DNA from 2 places in the Terrisporobacter muris genome. Region 2 is predicted to be linked to the other one. Evidence: riboswitches for the same ligand, from Rfam matches in the RefSeq annotation. Region 2 holds a riboswitch; the other holds the start of a gene.
What was found. Region 2 has a riboswitch for thiamine pyrophosphate ahead of thiS (sulfur carrier protein ThiS). Riboswitches for the same ligand answer to the same signal wherever they lie in the genome.
Positions count from the first base shown of each region.

Region 1: another riboswitch for thiamine pyrophosphate. It lies ahead of NSA58_RS00060 (MTH1187 family thiamine-binding protein); the one in region 2 lies ahead of thiS (sulfur carrier protein ThiS).

Region 1 is NZ_JANKBY010000001.1:8,168-11,596, reverse strand. Features, by position in the region: gene ggt (gamma-glutamyltransferase) at 1-1,439, opposite strand, end outside; TPP riboswitch at 1,658-1,754, shown strand; gene NSA58_RS00060 (MTH1187 family thiamine-binding protein) at 2,101-2,391, shown strand; gene NSA58_RS00055 (ABC transporter permease) at 2,363-3,139, shown strand; gene NSA58_RS00050 (ABC transporter substrate-binding protein) at 3,141-3,429, shown strand, end outside.
Region 2 is NZ_JANKBY010000081.1:3,170-6,598, reverse strand. Features, by position in the region: gene NSA58_RS08455 (Fe-S-containing hydro-lyase) at 1-183, shown strand, start outside; gene NSA58_RS08450 (NAD(P)-dependent malic enzyme) at 210-1,397, shown strand; TPP riboswitch at 1,470-1,570, shown strand; gene thiS (sulfur carrier protein ThiS) at 1,779-1,973, shown strand; gene thiF (sulfur carrier protein ThiS adenylyltransferase ThiF) at 1,966-2,772, shown strand; gene NSA58_RS08435 (thiazole synthase) at 2,785-3,429, shown strand, end outside.

The DNA.
Region 1 (3,429 bases), on a different contig from region 2:
TCTACTTGAATTTCCTTACCTTTAATCCACTGCCAACGAGGTGCATCCAAAGCTTCTTGAGGATTCATATTAAAATCAATCAAGTTAGTAAGTACTTGTAGTTGACCCTGTGGTTGCATAAAAGCTCCCATAACTCCAAAAGCTCCCACTGCTTCATTATTTTTACACAAAAATCCCGGAATAATGGTATGATACGGCTTCTTAAAAGGCTTCACTACATTTACATGATTTTTATCTAAGCTAAAGTTATTTCCCCTATTATGAAGAGCTATACCTGTACCTGGAACCACTAGCCCTGAACCAAATTCCGTATAATTACTTTGTATGTATGAAACCATATTTCCTTCTTTGTCACCACTACATAAATACACTGTTCCCGGTGAATATGGATCTCCACAAACAGGTTCAATTGCTTTTGAACTTATCAGTTTTCTTCTTTCCTTTGCATATTCTTCATTTAATAATGCTTCTACCTTAACTTTCATTTCCTTTATATCTGTTACATAGGACTTACTATCAGCAAAGGCAAGTTTTAAACTTTCTATGATTTTGTGATAATTGTCCAAGTTTTCTCTGTTATTATCCAAGTCAAAACCTTTCAATATATTAAGAGCCATAAGCACTGTTATTCCATGACCATTTGGTGGTATTTCAAAAACATTATATCCTTTATATTCTGTACTAATTGGTTCCACCCACTGAGGATAAAACTTCTCTAAATCGCTTTTTCTAATAAAACCATTATATCTTCTAGAGAACTCATCTATTTTGTCAGCCAAGCTTCCTCTATAGAAACTTTCACTATTGGTTCTTCCTATTTCTTCAAGAGTTGCTGCCATTTCTTCACACTTAAAAATCTCTCCAGCCCTTGGCGCTCTTCCTTTTTTTCCAAAGGTGTCAAACCAGTACTTATACTCTTCTCCCACTAAGTTCTCTTCGTACTCATCATAAGCTGTCTGCCATAATTTAGATACGGTTTTTCCCACAGCATATCCATCTCTTGCATAATTTATGGCAGGTTTTAAACATTCCAGCAAGCTTAACTTGCCATATTTTCTATTAAGCTCTGCCCATGCAGCAGGTATTCCTGGAACTGTTACAGCTCCAAATCCATACTTAGGCATGGCAGTCATCCCTTCATATTCTTTCAGTTTCATTCTCTCTGGCGCAAATCCACTGGAGTTTAACCCATAAAGCTTCTTCTCCTTCTCAATCCACACCAATGCATAAGCATCTCCACCTATTCCACATCCTGTTGGCTCAACTACTGTAAGGCAAGCTGCTGTTGCTATGGCTGCATCTACTGAATTTCCACCTTTTTTCAAAATATCTAAACCTGCCCCAGCTGCAATTGGTGTTGATGTTGCCACTGCTCCATTTTTTCCATAAACAACATTTCTTATGGAATTGTATTTATTCTTACTTGAAGTAAAGTTCATATCCTTCCTCCCCCAGATATAATATTTTCACTTTAACTATAAAATCTCTATTATTAACTAAAAAATCTTTCTTATCTTAATTCCATTAACTGAAGTATTTATTCTCCTAATTACATATATAGTATATTTTATATCATCTGACAATCAAACTATCCGAATCTATACTTAAATTCATAGTTGACAATCTTTTGTAATCAACTATAATGAAGTTGAAAGTAAATAATTGCTAGGGGTGCCTTAATTGGCTGAGAGGTTTTACCGACCCTTGTACCTGATCTGGATAATACCAGCGTAGGAAAGCTTCATCCACTTTATTTCCCATAAAAATTCTAGGGTTTTAAATTCGATTATGCATGCTATACCTACGGGTATAGCATTTTTTATTTACATTTATAAAATAAAAAATATCAATGAGTATATAATACGTAAAAAGTATATTTTGAGCAAGGTCGTTGCCTGAAATTTCATAGCGCCCACACAGTGGTTTAAAGTGGTAACGAAGGCATCTCGTTTGAGTAACGGATTTATCCGAAGTGGTAACGATGATATATCGTTGACGATATGCTTCTCAATTTTGGCGATATGAAGTGTTTCGCCGACACGTCGCTCAGGCGAAGCGAATTTTATATTTAGGGTATTTAAATAAAAAGGAGAGATAATAATGGTTATAGCAGACGTGGCAGTAATGCCTCTTAGACCTTATACAGGTGAAGATGAAATGTACAAAGTAGTAGATGCTTGCATCGAAAAAGTAAAAGAAAGTGGACTTAAGTACGAAATTGGTGCTATGAGTACTACATTTGAAGGGGAATTTGAAGAAGTATTTGATTTAATAAAAGTAATGCACAAAATACCTTTTCAACTAGGATGCGAAAGAGTAATAACAGTTGCTAGGGTTGACGAAAAAGCTGGAGGCTTAACAATTGAAGACAAACTTAGAAATCACAGATAAAATTAAAAATTATATTTATCCACTTGTAACATTTATAAGTATTATTTTAATATGGCAGTTTATTGTTGTAAGCAACCATATCCCCAAATATATAATGCCTGCACCAAGTGAGATAATAAAGGTTTTTAGCTCAGACTTTACCAATTTACAAATGCACTCTTTAATCACTTTAAAAGAGTCTGTTTTAGGATTTGTATTTTCCATATTGTTAGCATTATTAATAGGAACTATTATGGACTTTGTTCCATTTATAAAAAAATGTTTCTATCCCATAATGTTAGTATCTCAAATGATACCAACAATAACCATAGCTCCACTACTTATAATATGGTTTGGATTTGATTCACTACCAAAAATAATCATGGTAATGACTACTTGTTTCTTCCCCATATTAATAAATTTTGTGGATGGCATGGAAAACATAGATAAAGACTATATAAATTTATTCAAAACTATGGAGTCTAGTAAATTAAGCACTTTTATCCATCTAAAACTTCCCATGTCTTTGGAAAGTTTATTTACAGGATTAAAAATTTCTGCCACTTACGCATTTGTTGCAGCAACTGTTGCTGAATGGTTAGGTGGAAGCGTTGGACTTGGTGTTTATATGGTAAGAGCGAAAAGTTCTTATGCCCTAGATAAGGTATTTGCATCAACAATATTAGTAATAATATTTAGTTTAATATTTGTAATGATTATAAATATTTTAAAGAAAATAATATTAAAACATAAGTACAAAGGAGAGTAAGATGAAATTAAAAAAAAGCATATCATTAATGACATCAGCACTACTTACTATAGGTTTAGTGACTGGTTGCTCAAACAAAGGTACTGAAAAACAAGAAGGAAGTTCAGATTTAGAAAAAGTTACTGTCGTTCTAGATTGGACTCCAAATACTAACCATACAGGATTATACGTTGCCCTTGATAAAGGATACTATAAAGAACAAGGTTTAGATGTTGAAATAATTCAACCAGCTGATGGTAGTGCTACTACTATAGTTGCTACTGGTAAGGCTGATTTCGGTGTAAGTTATC
Region 2 (3,429 bases):
GGCGCTGGAGCATATATTTCTAATGCTATTAAAAAATGTGAAATAATAGCTTATGATGACTTAGGACCAGAGGCAGTAAGAAGACTAGAAGTAAAAGATTTACAATTAATTGTAGCCATAGATTGTTATGGTAACAATATATATGAAAAAGGAAGAGCAATGTTTGCAAAAACATCGGAATAAATCAGAACTAATAAAGGAGAACTAGAATGGGAAACAAAAATTTTGCACAGTTAGCATTAGAAATGCATGAAAATCATGGAGGAAAGGTAAGCATACAAAGTAAAGTAGAAGTAAAATGCAAAGATGATTTATCTATTGCATATACTCCAGGTGTTGCAGAACCTTGTTTAAAAATAAAAGAAAATCCAGAAGAGGTTTATAAATATACTTGTAAAAGTAATATGGTGGCAGTAGTTAGTGATGGAACAGCAGTTTTAGGACTTGGTAATATAGGTGCTGCTGCTTCAATTCCTGTTATGGAAGGTAAATCAATATTATTTAAAGAATTTGGAGAAGTAGATGCTTTTCCTATTTGTATAAATACTATGGATATTGATGATATTGTAAAAACTGTTAAATTACTGGAACCAGTTTTTGGAGGAATTAATTTAGAAGATATAAACTCTCCTAGATGTATAGAAATAGAAAATAGATTAAAAGAAGAATTAGATATTCCAGTGTTCCACGATGATCAACATGGTACAGCAATAATTGTTTCTGCTGGAATTTTAAATGCAGCAAAATTAGCAGGAAAGAAAATAGAAGATTTAGAAATTGTTATAAATGGAGCAGGTTCTGCAGGAATGGCAATTGCTAAAATGTTAATTAATTTAAATGTAAAAAATGTAGTTTTATGTGATATAAATGGTGCGATTCATGAAAATTCTAAAGATATTAATTGGGCACAAAAAGAAATGCTAAAAGTAACTAATAAAAACAATGAAGTAGGAACTTTGGTAGATATTATTAAAAATAAGGATGTATTTATAGGTGTTTCTGCACCAAAAATGGTTACAAAAGAAATGGTAGCAACTATGTCAGATAAAGCAATAGTATTTGCTATGGCAAATCCAACTCCAGAAATATTCCCAGACGAAGCTAAAGCAGGTGGAGCATTTATAGTAGGTACTGGTCGTTCAGATTTCCCTAATCAAGTTAACAATGTTCTTGCTTTCCCCGGAATTTTTAGAGGAGCTTTAGATGTTAGAGCAAGAGAAATAAATGAAGAAATGAAAGTTGCAGCAGCTTATGCCATAGCAAATGTAGTTAGTGAAGATGAATTGACTCCAGATTACGTACTTCCAGACGCTTTCAATAAAAATGTAGTAAAGAATGTGGCAAAAGCAGTAAGAGAAGCTGCTATAAAAACTGGTGTGGCAAGGATAGAAAAATAAATTAATATAAAAATAAAAATATTTTGATTTGAAAAAAATAAATTTAAGTACTACAATTAAAATAAATTCAAAAGTTTTACCTAGGGGTGCCCTAAAAGGCTGAGAGATGGAAACATTAACCCTTATACCTGATCTGGATAATACCAGCGTAGGAAAGAGTAGAGTGTTATATAATGAAATATGTGAACTTTTACATATGATATGTGATTACTACAAGCTTTACCTACGGGTAAGGCTTTTTTATATTGAAGGAAATTATATGTTATCTGCTCTGTAGATAACATATAATTTCCAACTTTGTGACTTGAACAACGAGCGAAGCCGTTGGCGATATGAGCGAAGCGAATTTTTTATTGAAATAAAAAGTGAGGAGGTGTAACGATGAAGATAAATGGAAAGGTAGTAGAATTCCAAAATAATAAAACTGTATTAGATTTATTAAATGATTACGACTTAAACAAAGATAGGGTTGTAGTAGAGATAAATTTAGAAATATTAGAAAATGAGCAGTATGAAACTTATATATTAAAGGAACATGATGCAATAGAAATTATTAGCTTTATTGGTGGTGGTTGATTTGAAAATATTTGTTAATGAAATAGAAAAAGAAGTTGAAGATAATATAAGTGTTTTTAAAGCTAAGAATATTTTCAATAAATGCAGTGATGTTGTAGTCTTGAATGGTTTTCCTATTAAAGAAGATGAAATATTAAAAGAAAATGATAGAGTAACTTTAATAGAAAAAGGGAAGAAACCATCTATGAATGAACTAGAAAACCTTATGATTGCAAGGCATACACCGAAAGTGCATGAAAAGTTAAAAGAAGGAAAGATAGCTATTTTAGGTCTAGGAGGACTTGGATCGAATATAGCCATTTCGTTGGCTAGAATAGGTGTAGGTAAGTTAATTCTAGTTGATTATGATGTTGTAGAGCCTTCCAATCTAAATAGACAGCAATATTTTATTGATGATATTGGAAAGTACAAAACAGAGGCCATGAAAGAACATTTAGATAAAATTAATCCTTTCATAGATGTTGAAATACATAATGCTTATATTACTAGAGAAAATATTAATTTTTTACATGAAGTAGATATAATACTTGAAGCTTTTGATGATCCAAATTGTAAAGCTGAAATAAGTAATTTTGTTTTACTTCATATGAGAGATAAATATTTAATAGCATCTTCTGGTATGGCAGGATATTACGATTCAAATATTATTATAACTAAGAAAATAAGAGATAAGTTTTATATATGTGGTGATTTTGTACATGAAGCAAAAGAAGGTGAGGGGTTAATGGCGCCTCGTGTGGCTATTTGTGCAAATCACATGGCAAATTTGGCAAGTAAAATACTTATAGATTATATCTAGGGGGATAAATTAATGGATAAATTAATATTAGGTGGGCACGAATTCAATAGCAGACTTTTAATTGGGACAGGAAAATACGGATCTAATGAAATACTTCCAAAAGTAATAGAAGAAAGTGGTAGTGAAATAATAACTATGGCACTAAGAAGAGTTGATTTAGACAACAGCAATGAAAATATTCTTACATATATACCAAAAGAGATGACAATTCTTCCAAACACATCAGGTGCAACAACGGCTGAAGAAGCAGTAAGAATAGCAAGAATATCTCGTAGAATGGGATGTGGAGATTTTATAAAAATAGAGGTAATATCAGATACTAGATATTTATTACCTGACAATGAAGAAACAATAAAAGCTACTAAAATCTTAGCAGATGAAGGATTTGTAGTACTTCCATATATGAGCCCTGATTTATATGCAGGAAGAAGATTAATAGAGGTAGGAGCAGCAGCAGTTATGCCACTTGGCGCACCAATTGGTTCTAATAGAGGGCTTAAAATGAAAGAAATGATAAAAATAATGATAGAAGAATTGGATATTCCTATTATTGTTGATGCAGGAATAGGTAAGCCTTCTCAAGCTATGGAAGCTATGGAAATGGGAGCGGCAGCAGTTTTAGTAAATACAGCAATATCATCAGCAGGTGACCCTGTA